Regions from separate parts of the Planifilum fulgidum genome, predicted to be linked through region 1. Evidence: predicted binding sites of a transcription regulator. Region 1 holds the regulator's gene; the other holds the start of a gene.

The links. The regulator CtsR, encoded in region 1, represses protease genes until heat stress. The targets are predictions, from matches to a motif close to ATGGTCAATAAAGGTCAAACA.
Region 2: clpP (ATP-dependent Clp endopeptidase proteolytic subunit ClpP) is a predicted target of CtsR. The motif match lies at 4,000-4,020, and genes of this name have one in related genera.

Annotation. Positions count from the first base shown of each region.
Region 1 covers NZ_FOOK01000023.1:11,580-20,594, reverse strand. Annotated here, with positions in the region: gene BM063_RS12350 (SDR family NAD(P)-dependent oxidoreductase) at 1-470, shown strand, start outside; gene BM063_RS12345 (thiolase family protein) at 555-1,706, shown strand; gene BM063_RS12340 (CaiB/BaiF CoA transferase family protein) at 1,793-3,001, shown strand; gene BM063_RS12335 (acyl-CoA dehydrogenase family protein) at 2,998-4,140, shown strand; gene BM063_RS12330 (glycerophosphodiester phosphodiesterase) at 4,459-5,169, shown strand; gene BM063_RS12325 (HAD family hydrolase) at 5,401-6,093, shown strand; gene BM063_RS12320 (MgtC/SapB family protein) at 6,142-6,831, shown strand; gene BM063_RS12315 (CtsR family transcriptional regulator) at 7,074-7,544, shown strand; gene mcsA (protein-arginine kinase activator protein McsA) at 7,552-8,079, shown strand; gene mcsB (protein-arginine kinase McsB) at 8,079-9,015, shown strand, end outside.
Region 2 covers NZ_FOOK01000010.1:12,295-21,309, forward strand. Annotated here, with positions in the region: gene BM063_RS07420 (Crp/Fnr family transcriptional regulator) at 1-154, opposite strand, end outside; gene BM063_RS07425 (YwiC-like family protein) at 319-1,056, shown strand; gene BM063_RS07430 (Crp/Fnr family transcriptional regulator) at 1,019-1,726, opposite strand; gene BM063_RS07435 (TIGR04053 family radical SAM/SPASM domain-containing protein) at 1,951-3,048, shown strand; gene clpP (ATP-dependent Clp endopeptidase proteolytic subunit ClpP) at 3,263-3,859, opposite strand; tRNA gene BM063_RS07445 (tRNA-Arg) at 4,079-4,153, opposite strand; gene rpoN (RNA polymerase factor sigma-54) at 4,571-5,962, shown strand; gene BM063_RS07455 (sugar-binding transcriptional regulator) at 6,159-7,184, shown strand; gene BM063_RS07460 (ArsJ-associated glyceraldehyde-3-phosphate dehydrogenase) at 7,226-8,242, shown strand; gene BM063_RS07465 (phosphoglycerate kinase) at 8,307-9,015, shown strand, end outside.

The DNA.
Region 1 (9,015 bases):
ACGTCTCCCGCATCGAGTACCAGAATGACGAGTTCTGGGAAAGGGATCTGAGGGTGAACCTGACGGGGGCCTACAACTGCACCAAGGCGGTCTGGCCGATCATGAAGGAGCAAAACTGGGGGAGGATCATCAACATGGCCTCCGTCGCCGGAACCATCGGCGGTTTCGGGCAAGCCAGCTATTCCACGACCAAGGCGGGAATCATCGGTTTCACCAAGAGCATGGCCCTGGAAGGCGCCCGCTACAACATCACCGTGAACGCGATCGTTCCCGGCATTGTCAACACGGAAGCCTTCCAGATGATCGATCCCAAGATGCGGGAGCGGATGATCCAGCGCACCGCCTTCAAGCGTCCCGGCGAACCGGAGGACATCGCCAATGCCATCTGTTTTCTCGCATCGAACCACGCCAAGTACATCACCGGCATCGAGCTTTATGTGTCCGGCGGAATTGAACTGTTCACCTTCTGATCCCCGCCGGCAAGAAGGAAGGCCCGTTTTCCGACGGACGGGATCAGGCTTTTTCATTCGAGCGAAAAAGGGGAGAGGAAGCCAGTGAGTTCGAGGGATGCTGTAATCATTGACGCCGTGCGGACGCCCATCGGCCGGAAAAAGGGGCTGCTGAGCCGGACCCGGCCGGACGAAATGGCGGCCCATGTGCTTTCCGCCATCGTGGAACGGAACGGGATCAAGCCGGAATGGGTGGAAGACGTGAAGATGGGCTGCGTCACGCAGATCGACGAACAGGGGTTCAACATCGGGCGGATCGCGGCTTTGATCGCCGGTTTCCCCGTGGAAGTTTGCGGGGTCAGTTCCAACCGGATGTGCGGTTCCAGCCTGGAGACCCTGAACCAGGCGGCCCACGAAATCATGGCCGGGATGGGCGACCTGTTCATCGCCGCCGGGGTGGAGAGCATGAGCCGCGTTCCGATGGGAAGCGACGGCGGAAACTTCAGCTCCAAGTTGACGGACCGGTACATGATCATTCCTCAGGGCTTCTCCGCGGAGATGATCGCCTCCCAATGGGGATTCACCCGGGAGGAGCTGGACCGGTTCTCCTATGAAAGCCATCAAAAGGCCCTGCGCGCCCAGCGGGAAGGATGGTTCGACCGGGAGATCGTTCCCATCGACGTGGTGACGGAGGAAGGGGAGACGGTCCGGATGGAGAAGGACGAGACGCCCCGGGCGGACACCAGCCTGGAAAAGATGGCGCAGCTTGAGCCCTCCTTCCAGGCGGACGGCGTGGTGACCGCCGGCAATTCCAGCCAGATTTCCGACGGAGCGGCGGCGGTGCTGGTCGCCTCCCGGGAAAAAGCGGAGGAGTTGGGGCTCAAGCCCCGGGCGCGGATCGTCGCCACCGCCACCGCCGGGGTGGATCCGACGATCATGTTGACCGGCGTCATTCCCTGCACGGAGAAGGTGCTGAAAAAGGCCGGCCTTACCATGGATGATATCGATCTGTTCGAAGTGAATGAAGCCTTTGCTTCGGTGGTGCTGGCCTGGCAGAAGGAAACCGGGGCCCCCTGGGAGAAGGTGAACGTCAACGGCGGAGCGATCGCCCTGGGCCATCCGCTGGGGGCGAGCGGCGCCCGCATCACCGCCACGCTTTTGCACGAAATGGAGCGGCGCAAAGCCCGTTATGGATTGATGACCATGTGCATCGGCTTCGGCATGGCGATCGCCACCATCATCGAGCGGGAAGGGTGATCGGTGAAAGAAGCGGGCCTTTCCACCGAGGGCCCGCTTTTTTCCTTTCAAGGATGTAAACGCTTTCCCGAAAAGGAGTGGAGGTAGTGGAATTCCGACGGCAGGATTTTCTCAAGGGGATGAAGGTGCTGGATTTCTCCCGCTACCTTCCCGGGCCCTTTGCCACCATGCGCCTGGCCGACATGGGGGCGGACGTGATCAAGGTGGAGGATCCCCACATCGGCGATCCGGCCCGCCATTTGCCCCCCCTTGCCGAGGAAACGGGTCGGCTCTTTCTTCTCCTGAACCGGAACAAGCGGAGCCTGGCGATCGACGTGAAGACGGAGGCGGGACGAGAGATCCTTCATCGCCTGATACCGAAGGTGGACGTGGTGGTGGAGAGCTTCCGGCCGGGCGTGATGGCCCGGTTCGGCCTGGATGCGGAGACGCTCCGCAAGATCCATCCCGGCCTGATCTACTGTTCCCTCACCGGATACGGCCAGCATGGCCCGATGGCTTCCCGGGCGGGCCACGACATCAATTACGCGGCCGTAACCGGTCTGTTGGACGGAATCGGAACGTATGGAGGTCCGCCGTCGATCCCCACGGTCCAGGTGGCCGACCTGGCCGGAGGCATGGCGGCCGTCGAACAGATCCTCGCCGCCTGGGTCCGCCGCCTGCGCACCGGCGAAGGGGCGGTCCTGGACGTGTCCATGACGGATGTTTTGCACAGCTGGCAGGTTTTTCCCCTCGCGTTGGAACAAAGCGGTGAGAAGGTCACCCGGGGCTCCCACCTTTTGTGCGGGGCGATGACCGCCTACCATGTGTATGAAACGGCGGACGGCCGTTACGTCGCCCTGGGGGCGCTGGAGCCCAAGTTTTGGAATCGTTTTTGCGACGCGGTGGGCCGTCCGGAATGGCGGGACCGGGGCTTTTCGCCCCCCGATGACCCGAGCGGATTGTACCGGGAAGTGGCGGAACTGTTTCGGAGCCGAAATTTGGAAGAGTGGGTCCGCATCGGCGAGGAGGCCGACTGCTGTCTCACGCCGGTCCTCACCCTTTCCGAAGCCGTCCGCTCCGCCCAGGCCCGGGAGCGGGAGAACTTTTTCGCGCTGGATCATCCGACGGAGGGATTTCAGGTGATGCCCAACAGCGGGTTTTTGTCCTCCCGCGACAAGCGGGAGGGAAATCCCGTGACGCCGGCTCCCCGGCGGGGGGAACACACCGTCGAAATTCTCCAGGAGATGGGCTTTCGCCGGGAGGAAATCGACCGCTTTATGGAGGAAGGCATCGTGGAGGGAGGAAAATCCCCATGATTTCCTTTCAGATGACGGATGAGCAGCGTCAAATGCAGCGGCTGGCCCGCCGGTTCGCCGAAGAGGAGATGCGGCCGGTGGCCCCCGAGTGCGACGAGCAGGAACGCTTTCCCCGGGAGGTGTACGAAAAGGCCCACCGGGCCGGCCTCATCACCTACCGGTTTCCGGAGGAATACCTGGGAGGGGGCGTCGACAGCCTCCTCACCTCCTGCATCATCTCGGAGGAGTTGTTCTGGGGATGCGCCGGGATGGCCACTTCCTTCGGCGTGACCGCCCTGGCCGCCGGGCTGATCCACTGGTTCGGGACGGAGGAGCAGAAGCGAAGGTGGCTCACTTTCCTGTGCGATCCGAAGCAGGCCCGCCTCGGGGCCGTCTGCCTCACCGAGCCGGGGGCCGGCTCCGATTTCGGCGCCATCCGGACCCGGGCGATCCGGCGGGGGGACGAATGGGTCATAAATGGCCGGAAGTGCTTCATCACCAACGGGGGAATCGCCGATCTGTACCTGGTTTTCGCCAAAACGAAGCCGGAGGACGGCCACAACGGGGTTTCCCTCTTTCTCGTCCCGAAGGACGCGCCGGGCATTTCCGGGGGAAAAAAGGAGCGCAAGATGGGGCAGCGGGCTTCCCATACCGGCGACGTCATCTTTGAAGATTGCCGGATTCCCGCCGAATTCCTGGTGGGCGAGGAAAACCGGGGCTTTTTCTACGCGATGAAGATGCTGGAGCACTCCCGGCCCATCGTGGGGGCGGCGGCGGTGGGAGTGGCCCGGGCGGCCTACGAATACGCCCTGGATTACGCCAAGCGGCGCGTCCAGTTCGGCAGGCCCATTTTCCACCACCAGTCGATCTCCTTCATGCTCGCCGACATGCGCACCAAGATCGACGCCGCCCGGTTTCTGGTGTGGCGGGCCGCCGAGCTGGCGGACCGGGGCGAGTCCTGCGCCCTGGAGGGAAGCATGGCCAAGGCCTACGCCGCGGAGATGGCGATGGAGGTCACCACCCAGGCGGTGCAGATCCTCGGGGGATATGGCTACATGCGGGACTTCCCGGTGGAGAAGTGGATGCGCGACGCCAAGGTGCTCAGCATTTACGAGGGGACGACCCAGATCCAGAAGCTGGTCATGAGCCGTTTGATGTGAGGGAAGGGACGCCTTTTCTCCTGCGGAAGAATTTCTGACGTCCCGTGGCGGAAATATGCGCCGGAGATCCCGGCCGCCCGGCGGCCGGGCACATTTTTTCGGGCATCCCGCAGCCGGAGGGAAGAGAGAGTTTTCCTTTTCCGCAAAAGGGGAAAGAATCATGTAATCAACTTATTTCCCTATTTTTCGATGGGCAAACAGTCCATTGGATCCGGAAGTTGCACCTCTTTCCGCCGGCGTCTTTCCCCTTTTGTTTCATGGTCCGTTCTTCTCTATAATGAAATTGCGCACGTTTTCCATCAGAAAGGAGCATTTTTTGTGAAAATAAGAGGCGTGGCACACCGGGGCTATCCCCTGCGATATCCGGAAAACACCATGTCTTCGTTTCAAGCCGCCTATGATCTCGGATTCACCCATCTTGAGATGGACGTCCATCTGAGCAAAGACGGTATTCCCGTCCTGATGCATGACCCGACAATCGACCGCATGACCGACGGGGAGGGCTGGATCAAGGATTACACTTTGGAGGAATTGAAACGGTTCCGCGTGGGGAGAAATGAAACGATTCCCACTTTGGAAGAGGCCCTGTTGTTTGCCAAAGGCAAAATGACCGTGAAAGTGGAGTTGAAGCAACTGGGAAACCTGTATCCGGGGATGGAGGAGACCGTGCTGGAGGTCCTCAAAAAAACGGACATGTTGGACCAGGTCTTCATTTCCTCCTTCAATCATTACGCCATCGCCAACATGCGCAAACTATCAAGCGAAGTGGAATTGGGGCTGATTCAATGGGGATCCACCCCCACTGTCTTTCCCTTTATGGAGGAGATCCGTGCCCGCTACCTGTCCCTCAGGGTCGAATATCTCACGGATGACTTCGTGGAGCGTTGCCGGAGGTCGGACATCCAGCTGATTGTGTGGCCGGTCAATCTAGAATGGCAGTTTGACAAGGCGGCACGATATCCTTCCGTGTTGTGCGTGACCGATAATTTGGAGCATTTCAAGGAAATGTATGAACAGCGATTTCAATAGAAGCGGATCGCCCGGCGCGATCCGGCTTTGAAAGGGATCTGCCGAACGGACCGGGAGACTGCTGAGGATCCTCGGCCTCCGGAGCGGAAAAGCTTCGGCGGATCCTTTTTTTCGAAGGGGGCTCTTTCCGTCGAGGGCGGAGGAAGGCTTTTGCCGCCGTTTTCGCGAAAAGGGGCGATCGCCCCGCGGGATCAAAGCCCCGCATCATCCGGAGGAAAAGGAGTCGAAAACGTGTGCTGCAGCGAGAAAACCGCGATATTTGACATGGATGGGACGCTGTTTCAATCGGAAACGGTGGCCTTGCCCGCTTTCCGCCGGGCTTTCATGCGGCTGAGGGAGGAGGGGCTTTACCGGGGGGATCCCCCGTCCGACGGGGAGATCCAATCGGTGTTCGGAATGACCCAGGAGGAAATCTGGTCCCGCCTGTTGCCGGAGGCGGACGAGGGGACGAGGAAAAGGGCCGACCGCTGGACCCTGGAGGAGGAGCTGGCCGGTTTGCGGCGGGGAGAAGGCCGGCTGTATCCCGGGGTGGCCGAAACTTTGCGCCGCCTGAAGGCGGAAGGGTGGCGGCTGTTTATCGCCAGCAACGGGCTTCGCTCCTATCTCGACGGCGTGCTGGAAACCTTTCGCCTCAGCCCGCTCTTTACCGGCGTTTACGGGGCGGGGGACCACGGAACGGAAACCAAGGAAGAACTGGTGCGCATGTTGATGGAAGAGCACGGGGTCACCGGCGGGTTCATGGTGGGGGATCGGAAATCCGACGTCCGGGCGGGCAAGGCCAACGGCCTGAAGGTGATCGGTTGTCGTTATCCCGGATTCACCCGGTTCGGCCGGGAGGATGAATTGAAGGATGCCGATGTTGTGGTGGACCGGTTCCCGGACATTTTACCCGTCTTGTTGAACCGTTGCGGAGATCCATCCTGATTTTCGCCGAGGGGACCGGTGAAGAATTGGGAACAAGGCGGTGACAAAATGAACAGCGTGTGGACCCTTCCCTATTGGGAGACGGCCTTTCGTCTGTTCATGGCGGCGGTGCTCGGCGGTCTGATCGGCTGGGAACGGGAGAGGGATGCGCATCCGGCCGGTTTTCGGACGCACATTCTCGTCTGCCTCGGATCGGCGTTGATCATGCTGATCTCCATTTACGGATTTTCCGATTTCATTAAGGAGGAAAACGTGCGGGCCGATCCCGCCCGGCTGGCCGCCCAGGTGGTGAGCGGAATCGGCTTTTTGGGGGCGGGAACGATCCTCCGGCACGGGTTGACGGTGAGCGGGCTGACGACGGCGGCCTCGCTCTGGGTGGTGGCCGGCATCGGTCTGGCCGTTGGGGCCGGATACATGTTCGGCGCGGTGTTGACCACCATCCTGGCCCTGGTGAGCCTGGAGCTGTTGAACCGGATGGAAAGGCTTGTGGTCGGGCGCCGCCGTCTTGCAAAGATCGTGGTCACGGTCAAGGACGAGCCGGGAAAATTGGGAGAGCTCGCGTCCGTTTTGAGGGAAATCGGCGCCGGCATTCGCAAGGTGACCATCGATGAGGAAGATCCGGGGGATGGACGGATCAAGATCTCCTTCACGATCCGCCTTTCGGAGGAGATCTCCACGACGCGGATCGTGGAGGAGGTGCGCCGTGTAAAAGGCGTCAAAGGCGTGCGCACCGGATGAAAAAGCGGCGGGTGTGTGCCCCGCCGCTTTTTGCGTCTCTACCGGAAATCGGTTTCGCTGTATGAAAGCAACCCGGCGGCGGAACACTGGTAATGAAAGGACCGATGGGAGATCGTAACGGGAGGTTTCCTGAAAGCAGGGTCCACGCGCATTTTTTCAGAAAACCCCTTGCATTTCCCGCGGAGGGATATATAATAGAAAGTGAAGGTCAAAGTTAGTCAAAGTCAACAGGGGGTTGTTCGATGCCCAGCATTTCGGATATCATCGAGCACCACTTGAAGAAGATCCTCGACCAGAGCCGGTCCGGGATCATCGAGATCAAGCGGAGCGAGCTGGCGGACCGGTTTCAGTGCGTTCCTTCGCAGATCAACTATGTGATTAGCACCCGTTTTACAGTGGAAAAAGGGTATATAGTGGAGAGCAAACGGGGGGGCGGCGGCTACATCCGGATTCGCAGGGTGCGGCTGGCTTCCCCGGGGAGCGTCTACGATGTCCTCCTGCGCCAAATCGGCGAGTCGATCAGCCAGTCCCAGGCGGAGGACATCATCGATCGGCTTCGGGAGGAGGAGTTGATGACGCCCCGGGAGGCCCGACTGATGCGGCGCATCATCGCCCGCGACGTCATGCAGCTGCCGGTGCCTCTAAGGGATCAGGTTCGTGCCCGGATCATGCGCGCAATGGTAACCATCCTATTCGCGGGAAAAGGAGAGTGACGCCGCCATGTTATGCGAAGAGTGCGGCAAGCGGATGGCCACCCTGCATTTCACGAAAATCATCAACGGCGAGAAGACGGAGTATCACCTGTGTGAAGTGTGCGCCAAGGAAAAAGGGGAGAAATTTACCGGTCTGGACACCGGATTCAGCTTTCAGGATTTGTTGTCGGGTCTTCTCAATCCCGACCTCTCCCAGGGGAACCGGCCGGAATGGGTTCAGTCCACCGGACTTCGCTGTCCGACGTGCGGTCTGACCTACGGGCAATTTGCCAAGATGGGCCGTTTTGGATGCATGGATTGTTACCGGACCTTCAAGGATCGGCTGGATCCCCTGTTCCGCCGGGTTCACGGGCACACCTCCCATCGGGGGAAGGTTCCGGAGCGAACCGGTGGAAAGTTGAAGATCCATCGGGAGATCGAGCGGCTCAAGGAGGAACTTTCCCGGCGCGTTCAAGCCGAGGAATTTGAGGAAGCGGCCCGCCTGCGCGACCGGATTCGGGAACTGCAGGGAAAACTGGAAAGTCAGGGAGGTTGATGCGCGTGTCCCATCGTTATGTCCGAAATTCCGTCAGCGAATGGATGCGAGGAAAAGGCCCCCAATCCGACATCGTCATCAGCAGCCGGGTCCGGATTGCGCGCAACTTGGCCGACCTTCCCTTTCCCACCGTTGCCGACGAGTACCAAGCCAAGGAAGTGCTCAAGCGGGTGGAGCAGGTCTTTCGCCGGGGACGGGACAATCCCGTCTTCAGCGACGCGCAATGGATTTCCATGGCGGATCTGACCGATTTGGAAAAACGCGTGCTGGTGGAAAAGCATCTGATCAGCCTCAACATGGCGGAGGAATCCCGCCACGGCGCCGTGATCCTGAGCGGCAACGAGGCCGTCAGCATCATGGTGAATGAGGAGGATCACCTGCGCATCCAGTGCCTGTTTCCGGGCTTCCAGCTGGTGGACGCCTGGCGGCTGGCCGATCAGCTGGATGATTGGTTCGAAAAGCGCCTCAACTACGCCTTTGATGAGAAATGCGGTTTTTTGACCAGTTGTCCCACCAACGTCGGGACGGGAATCCGCGCTTCGGTGATGGTGCATCTGCCGGCGCTGGCCATGGCGGAACAGCTGAACCGGCTCCTGCCGGCCATCACCCAGGTGGGTCTGGCGGTGCGGGGAATTTACGGAGAGGGCAGCGAGGCCCTCGGAAACCTGTACCAGGTATCCAACCAGGTCACCCTGGGGCTGACGGAGGATGAAATTCTCGACAAGTTGCAGGGAGTCGTGCAGCAACTGATCCAGCATGAGAAAAACGCCCGGGCCCATCTGATGGAAATCTCCCCCATCCAACTGGAGGACCGGGTGTACCGTTCCTACGGCATTTTGACCAACGCCCGCGTCATCGATTCCAAGGAGGCGATGAGCCGGCTGTCGGATGTGCGGCTGGGAATTGATCTCGGACTGATCCGCGATGTGTCGGCCC
Region 2 (9,015 bases), on a different contig from region 1:
CCTCGTGGATGAAGTAGAGGTAATCGGCCTGTTCCTTGTCCTGGAACAGATTGGTGCCGCTTTGCACCCTCTTGGGGGTCATCAGGGAACTCAGCCGCTTCAGCTGCTCCGGTTGGAAATAGTCGACAAACCGACGGGCGGACAGAGCGGTCATGTGGAACCCTCCTCTCCGGCATTTTGCGCGTGGAGAAATTTGATGAAGGTTTTGCGAAACTGTGATATTTGTCACGATCAAGGAACAGGTCCTGGGGTACGATGGGAAACAGAACGGACCCTGCGGCACGGCGAATGCACATTTTGGGGACTGGGGGTTTTATGATGAAACCGATTCTTCCGAGGGAACACGGCGGATGGGCCATGGTATCCGTTCCCTTTCTTCTGGGCATGTTCGTGGGTGGGCCCCAGTGGATGCATCTCCCGCTGTTTTTCGGTTGGTTGTTGTTTTACTTGGCGGCCTACCCCTTCCGCCTGGCGCTGATGCGGCGGAAAGATCGGCGGGACTTTGTCCGCTGGGCGCTGATTTATTGGGCTCTGGGGATGGTTTTTCTGATTCCCCCGCTCGTCTCGGAGCCGTCGCTGCTCTGGGCGGGGCCCGTGTTGGTCGCGCTGTTTTGCGTCAACGGGTGGTATGCGTCCCGGCGCAACGAGCGTTCCTTCATCAACGACCTGTGCGCCATTCTCGCCTTTTCGGTCGGCGGCGCGGCTTCCTATGTGGTCGGGGCGGGGACGTGGGACGCCATGACTCTCTGGGTCGCGGTGACGTGTGTCCTGTACTTTTTGGGGAGCGTCTTTTTTGTCAAGTCGGTGTTTCGGGAGCGCAAGAACGCGGGTTGGTTGAACGCCTCAAAGGGTTACCACCTGTCGCTTTTGATCTTTGCGGCCCTCCTGGAACCCTGGTTTGTCCTTCCCTATGCTTTCCCGACCGTCAGGGCCTTTGCGTGGGGCGGCAAAGCGATCCGGCCGGTCAAGGCGGGAGTCATCGAAATCGTCGGCTCCGTCCTTTTCCTCGCGTTTTCCGTCATCGCCTTTTTCGCCACTCGTCCGCCCACGATTTGAGGGCTTCCACATCCTTGAGAACGATAAGGTTTCGGTTCATCTCCAACACGCCGCGGCGGCGAAGGTCGTTGAGCATGCGGTTGACGCTCTCGCGGGTGGTTCCCGCCATGGCGGCCAGATCCTGGTGCGTGACGGGAAGATGAAGCACCACCGCCCCGTCCCGGTCGGTTCCGTGGGCTTCGGCCAGACGCAGGAGGATGGAGCAGATGCGGTGGCGCACATCCTGAAAGGTGAGTTCCTGCAGCTTTTCCTGCAGTTCGCGGATTTTCGCCCCCATAACCCGCAGCACCTTCACCGCGATGGTGGGCGTGGACAGCAAAAGTTGCTCGAAGGAATGAATGGGAATCGCGAAAACGCGGGTGGGTTTGACGGTTTCGGCGTTGGCGGGGTAGGGACTCTGGTCGAAGAAGCCCGTGTGGGGAAACATGTCCCCCTTCGTCAGCAGGGAGACGATCTGTTCGTTTCCGTTGGCATCCACCTTGAAGGCCTTGACGAGTCCGTCGACGATGAAGTAGACGGCTTCGCGCGGGCTTCCCTCCGCGAAGATGAGGTTTTTTTTCGGAAAGGAGCGCGGGATGGCGATGGCGGCGATCCGCTTCAGTTCCTCGTCGGTAAGGTCGCGAAACAGCGGCACGTTCCGGAGAAGAGGGATCAGTTGAGACACGTCCATCACCCCGATGAAACAGATTTGGGCAGGGGGCAACGCTCGGCGTCGAAGGATTTTGGCTGAAGGGCAGATGTCCGTTCATGGCGAGGTGCTTGGTTTCATTGTACCCCAACCCTCCGGGGGAGAGTGTGACGAACTTCATACCGCATTTCCAAAGACTTTGTTACGTTGTGAACAAACAGGGTTTTCTTGCCGCGGCGCCGTTATCCCTTTAAAGGAGGAAGCCGTTGATGGATTTTCAGCAATCCCCCTTTTTGGTCATTTGGGAAGTGACCCGTGCCTGCGCCCTCAAATGCCTTCACTGCCGGGCGGAGGCGCAATATCGCCGCGATCCCCGCGAGCTGACGACGGAAGAGGGGAAAGCCCTGATCCGGGAAATTCGCGATTTGGGCGCTCCCTTGCTGGTCTTCACCGGCGGCGATCCGCTGATGCGGGAGGACCTCTTTGAGCTGGCCGAATACGCCAAAGGACAAGGACTGATCGTTTCGCTCACGCCCAGCGCCACTCCGCGGGTGACGGAGAAGGCGATGCGCCGGGCCATGGAGGTGGGGCTCGACCGGTGGGCCTTCAGTCTCGACGGATCGACAGCGGCGATCCATGACGCTTTCCGCGGCACCTCCGGGTCCTACGATTTGACCATGCGCGCCATCGGCATGTTGCGCAAACTGGGGATGCCGCTGCAGATCAACACCACCGTCAGCCGGTACAATCTCGCCGATCTGCCCAACATCGCCCGTTTGCTCGAAGGAATGGGCATCGTGCTTTGGAGCGTTTTTTTCCTCGTGCCCACCGGCCGCGGCAAGGCGGATGACATGATCACCGCCGACGAGCATGAGCGGGTTTTCCACTGGCTGGCCGATCTTTCCGAGCGCGTTTCCTTCGACATCAAGACGACGGAGGCTCCCCCCTACCGCCGGGTGGTGATGCAGCGGGGAAAAGGCCAAGTTTTCGGAGCATCCGACGTTCCCCCGTGGGCGGCGGGGCGTCAGCGGCAACTGCGGGCGCCGCGCGCCGTCAACGACGGCAATGGATTCGCCTTCGTTTCCCACATCGGCGACGTGTATCCCAGCGGTTTTTTGCCGATCGCCTGCGGGAACGTGCGGGAGCGCTCCCTATCGGAGATCTATCGGAAGCACCCGACCTTTGTCGCCCTGCGCGACCCGGAGCGGCTGAAGGGGAAATGCGGGGTGTGCGAGTTCCGTTTCGTCTGCGGAGGCTCCCGGGCCCGTGCCTACGCCGTGACCGGCGATCCCCTGGAAAGCGATCCGACATGCGCCTATGTGCCCCGGCGATGGTCGCGGCGGGCGGCGGTGGATTCCCCCTGAACAACCTCCTCTGCCTGTGCCGTCATGCCGGGTGCGGGGCCGACCGCGTTCCGCCGAGGCCGATCGGGGCCTCGTTTCGGGCGGAGGCCGGTTTCCGATCGCCATCCTGGCGGGGACGGGGTGAGGGCATTCTTGATGAACGCCTGGAAGAAAGACCTTTGGCATCAGAAAACCCGGCCGTGAACGGCCGGGTTTGGAGCGCCATCCAGGGTGATCACGGGCGCTTCGGGGGATGGTCGAGCACCTTGTCGATGATTCCGTATTCCTTGGCTTCCTCGGCGGTCATGAAATAATCGCGGTCCGTGTCCTTTTCGATTTTTTCCAGCGGCTGGCCGGTGTGTTCGGACAGCAGCCTGTTCAGTCGATCCCGCAGCCGAAGGATCCGCTTGGCCCGGATCTCGATGTCCGTGGCCTGTCCCTCCGCCCCGCCCAGGGGCTGGTGAATCATCACTTCGCTGTTGGGAAGGGCAAAGCGTTTTCCCTTGGCACCTGCGGAGAGCAGGAAGGCCCCCATGGAAGCGGCCAAACCGACGCAGATGGTTTGCACGTCGGGTTTGACATGTTGCATCGTGTCGTAGATGGCCATGCCCGCGCTGATGGATCCGCCGGGGGAGTTGATGTACAGATAGATGTCCTTGTTCGGATCTTCGGCGGCCAAAAAGAGGAGCTGGGCAACCACGAGGTTGGCCACCTGGTCGTTGATGGGGGTGCCCAAGAGAATGATCCGGTCCTTGAGAAGACGGGAGTAGATATCGTAGGATCGTTCGCCGCGACTGGTTTGTTCAATGACGATGGGAATCAGTGTAGACATGGGTTGCTTCCTCCTTGGGGTGAAGTGAGGCTGAGACAAACCCTGCGCGTAAGGGGATGCCCTTCGCCCGCCCCGTCCGGGGCGTCGATCGGGTAGCTTTTTTCCCGCTTTGTCATCGCCTCACTATCATCATATCGCTAAAGATCAAAAAAGGTCAAGATTCAATGAAACAAAAAGACAAGCGGCAGCCGATCGATCGGCTGCTGCTTTGCTCCAATGTGGTGCGCCTACCAGGATTCGAACCTGGGCACCTGGTTCCGGAGACCAGCGCTCTATCCCCTGAGCTATAGGCGCATGCCGTAACCTTTGACGGGTAACATTATAGCGGATCTCGGGAGAAAATGCAAGGGGAAATTTATTGCCGGGAGAATTCCCCCTGCCATGTATTATTTTATCCAACCTCGCCCTTTTCATCAAGGGGTTCCGGGGAGGCTTCCGCCGGCGGGGTTCATCGGTGGACGGTCCGCCGGGGCGAAAAGGCGTTTCAGAAGAATCGGCGGGGGAATGTGACGGTTTTTGTGGTAAAATGAAAGATGAAACGCACAGCGGACCCGCGGTTTCCGGCCGGCGGCGCCGAAGAATGTGGACATGGCCGCCCGGCTTCATCCCGGGGAATTTCAGCGGCGGGATTTTTCCTCAAGTCGAAAAAGAGCGAATAATCAATCCGGATGTCGGTTGAACGGATGCCGAACTCGCGCGGAGGTGGGAAAGGTGGCCTTGCAAATCAGTTACGGTCTGATTCAGGAGCAACGGATGAAACTGGTGATGACGCCGGAACTGCGGCAGGCGATCCAGTTGCTCCAGCTCTCCGCGGCGGATTTGGAGCAGTATATTCAGGAGCAGTTGGCGGAAAATCCGGTGTTGGAAATTGCCGAATCGGGCGAAGAAGGGGGAGGGGAGGCGGACATTTCCCTGCTGAACGCCGATCCGGCGGAATGGATGGCGTACGTCCGGGACGGCGGGAGGAGGGAACGGGGAGTCTCCGATGGGGAGGCGGAAAGGTTTTCCTTCGAAAATTTGGCGGCTCCGTCGGAGTCTCTGGCGGAGGCGTTGGAGTTCCAGCTTCGCTTCCTGCCGCTGGACTCCGTCACCCGGACCCTGTGCCTCCACTTGATCGGAAATCTGGACGACAGCGGGTATCTGAGGATCGATGCCGCTTCCCTGTGTAAACGCTTTAATGTGGACTTGCAGGCCTTTGATCGGGCTCTCAAGGTGCTTCAATCCCTGGAACCGGCGGGGGTGGGCGCCCGTTCCCTGTCGGAGTGTCTTCGGCTTCAGTTGCTGCGGGAGGATCCCCCGGACGAGGTGGCCCTCAGGATCGCCGAAAGCCACCTTCCCGACGTGGCGGAGGGACGGATTCGCAAGATCGCCCGTCAATTGGGCTGTGATATTCGGCGTGTGCAAGAGGCGATCGACCGGTTGAAGCGCCTGAATCCCCGGCCGGGAATGGCCTATGCCTCCTCCGCACCCCATTATGTGTTGCCGGATGTCTGCGTGGAGCGGGTGAACGGAGAATACGTGGTCCTGGTCAATGAGGGGTTTTTGCCCCGTCTCACCGTGAACGACCGGTATCAGCGCATGCTGGCGGACGGCGGGGAGCAGGCCCGCCAGGCGGCGGACTATCTTAGGAACTGGTTTCAGTCGGCGGTTTGGCTCGTCCGGGGGATCGAGCAGCGGCGTCAAACCCTGTACCGGGTGACCCAGGTGATCGTTGAGAAGCAGCGGGCCTTTTTGGATCACGGCGTGGACTGCCTGAAACCGCTCACCCTGCGGGAAGTGGCGGAGGAGCTGGGAATGCACGAGTCCACCGTGAGCCGTGCCACCCAAAACAAGTACGTGCAAACCCCGCGCGGCCTCTTTTCCTTCCGGTATTTCTTCCCTTCCGGCGTCGACTCCAGCTCGGGCGGCGCGTCGGCCAAAAGCGTGAAAAAGCGCATTTCGGAATGGATTTCGGGGGAAGATAAACAAAAACCCCTGTCGGATCAACAGATCGCCGACCTTCTCCGCGCAGAAGGGATTCGGATCTCCCGCCGGACCGTGGCCAAATACCGGGAAGAGCTCGGGATTCCCTCCTCGATGGCCCGGCGGAGGTACGACGGTTGATCGCCCCGTCATCCGGTTTGTGACAATTCGGGGAACCTTTGTCCGGGAAGCGGCACCGGCGCTTTTCCGCACCTTGTCAGCTCTGGGGCCATCGGCTACAATGAAAGTGGAGCCGCGATTCCTTTTCTTTTGCCCTTGTTGGGACGTATTTTGTTATACAGGGACATGAATTGTCCCGATATGAAAAGGTGAGATGATGAAGTCGCTGTTGGATCTGCAAAAAAAATTGTTGCCCGACATGCTGGAGGTGATGCGCAAGCGTTATGAAACGCTTCGGCACCTGCAGCTGATGCAGCCGGTGGGACGACGGAGTCTTGCGGCGGCCATGGGAACGACGGAACGAATCCTGCGGGCGGAGGTGGATTTCCTGAGGATGCAGGGGCTGGTGCATGTCGACCCCCTGGGCATGCGCGTCACCCAACAGGGCGCCGAATTGCTTGCGGAAATGGAGCCCCTGATCAAGGAGCTTTTCGGACTGACGGAACTGGAGGAGATGCTTCGGCGCCGCCTGGGGCTGCGGCGCGTGATCATCGTCACCGGTGACGCCGATCAGTCCGAATGGGTGAAAAAGGAGATGGGTCGGGCGGGGGCCCGCCTGCTCCGGGAGGAAGCCCGTCCCGGTCAGGTGGTGGCGGTGGCCGGCGGGACCACTGTCGCGGCGGTGGCCGAGATGATGGCCCCGAGTCCGCAGCTGAAGGAGACCACCTTCGTGCCCGCCCGAGGCGGCTTGGGGGAGGCGGTGGAGCTGGAAGCCAACTATATCGCTTCCCTCATGGCCAAGAAGACCGGGGGGAGTTACCGCCTCATGCATGTTCCCGACCAGCTGAGCGAAGAGACTTACCGCACGGTGATCCGGGAACCGCACATCCGCGAGGTGTTGGAGCTGCTCAAGACGGCCCGGATCGCGGTGCACGGAATCGGCGGCGCCATGGAAATGGCCGCCCGGCGCAAATCTTCTCCGGAGCTGCTGCGCCACCTCCGGGAGACCGACGCGGTGGGCGAGGCCTTCGGATACTACTTCAACCGCCGGGGGGAAATCGTCCACAAGATGAAGACGGTGGGCATTCAGCTGGATGATCTGCAGCGGATGGAGCGGATCATTTCGGTGGCCGGAGGAGCCAGCAAGGCGGACGCGATTGCCGCGTTTTGCGCGGTCGCCTGCAGGGACACACTGATAACCGATGAAGGGGCGGCCCGGGCCATTCTGGCCAGTGAATCTTGAGGTCTCTTTGCAAAAAACTTTTCGGATGGAGGGTGAATGCGATGGCCAAGACGAAAATCGGCATCAACGGTTTTGGTCGGATCGGACGGAATGTGTTTCGCGCGCTGATGGATCATCCCGAACTGGAAGTGGTGGCGGTCAACGACCTGACCGACGCGGGCACGCTGGCCCATCTGCTCAAATACGACTCGGTTCACGGCCGCCTGGAAGCGGAGGTGAAGGTGACCGACGAAGGCTTTTCGGTGAACGGCCGCACCGTGAAGGTGATGGCGGAGCGGGATCCGGCCAATCTTCCCTGGGGAGATCTCGGGGTGGATTTGGTGGTGGAGTCGACGGGTCGGTTCCGGAAGCGGGAGGATGCGGCCAAGCATTTGCAGGGCGGAGCCAAGAAGGTGATCATCTCGGCCCCGGCCAAGGACGAAGATGTGACCATCGTGATGGGAGTAAATGAGGACAGCTACGATCCCGCCAACCATCACATCATTTCCAACGCCTCCTGCACCACCAACTGCCTGGCGCCGGTGGTGAAGGTCCTTCACCGGCAATTCGGGGTGCGCCGCGGACTGATGACCACGGTCCACTCCTACACCAACGACCAGCAGATCCTCGACCTGCCCCACAAGGATTTGCGCCGCGCCAGGGCCGCCGGGATGTCGATCATTCCGACGACGACGGGGGCCGCAGCGGCCGTGGCCAAGGTGCTGCCGGAGCTGAAGGGGAAACTGAACGGTTTTGCCATGCGCGTTCCCACCCCCAACGTTTCCGTCGTCGATCTGGTGGCCGAACTGGATCGGGAAGTGACGGCGGAGGAGGTCAACGAAGCGCTGCGCCTTGCGGCGGAAGGGGAGCTGAAGGGAATCCTCGGCTACACCGACGAGCCGCTGGTGTCCAAGGACTTCAACGGCGATCCCCGGTCCTCCATCGTCGACGGGCTTTCCACGATGGTGATGGACGGAAACATGGTGAAGGTGGTCGCCTGGTACGACAACGAGTGGGGATACTCCAACCGCGTGGTCGACTTGGCCGCTTATATTGTCAAGCGGGGTCTCAATGCCTAGAATATGAGAAGAAACGGAGGAGAGGTCTTCTCCTCCTTCTCATGTGCGGAGGGAGATGGATTTCGTGAAAAAGAAATCGATCGCCGATGTGGACGTCCGGGGAAAACGCGTGTTTTGCCGGGTGGACTTCAACGTTCCCCTGGAAGGGGGACGCGTGGCCGACGACACGAGGATCCGCGCCGCCCTTCCCACAATCCGTCACCTGACGGAGAGGGGAGCCAAGGTGATCCTCGCCAGCCATCTGGGCCGGCCGAAGGGGCAGGTGAAGGAGGAGCTGCGGCTCACTCCCGTGGCCGGGCGTCTGTCGGAACTGCTGGGAAAACCGGTGGACAAGGCGGACGAAGTGATCGGCCCCTCGGTGACGGAACGGGTGGCCCGATTGGAGGAGGGGCAGATCCTGCTCCTGGAGAACGTCCGCTTCCATCCCGGTGAGGAGAAAAACGATCCCGATCTGGCCAAGGCCTTCGCCGATCTGGCCGATCTGTACGTCAACGACGCCTTCGGGGCGGCGCACCGGGCCCATGCCTCCACGGAGGGAATCGCCCGGCACCTGCCCGCCGTGGCCGGCTTTTTGCTGCAGCGGGAGCTCGAAGTGCTGGGCGAGGCCCTGGAGTCGCCGGAGAGACCCTTCACGGCGATCATCGGCGGAGCCAAGGTGAAGGACAAAATCGGCGTCATCGAAAACCTGCTGAACAAGGTGGACAATCTGCTGATCGGCGGGGGCTTGTCCAACACCTTCATCAAGGCCCAGGGGCATGAAGTGGGCAAATCCC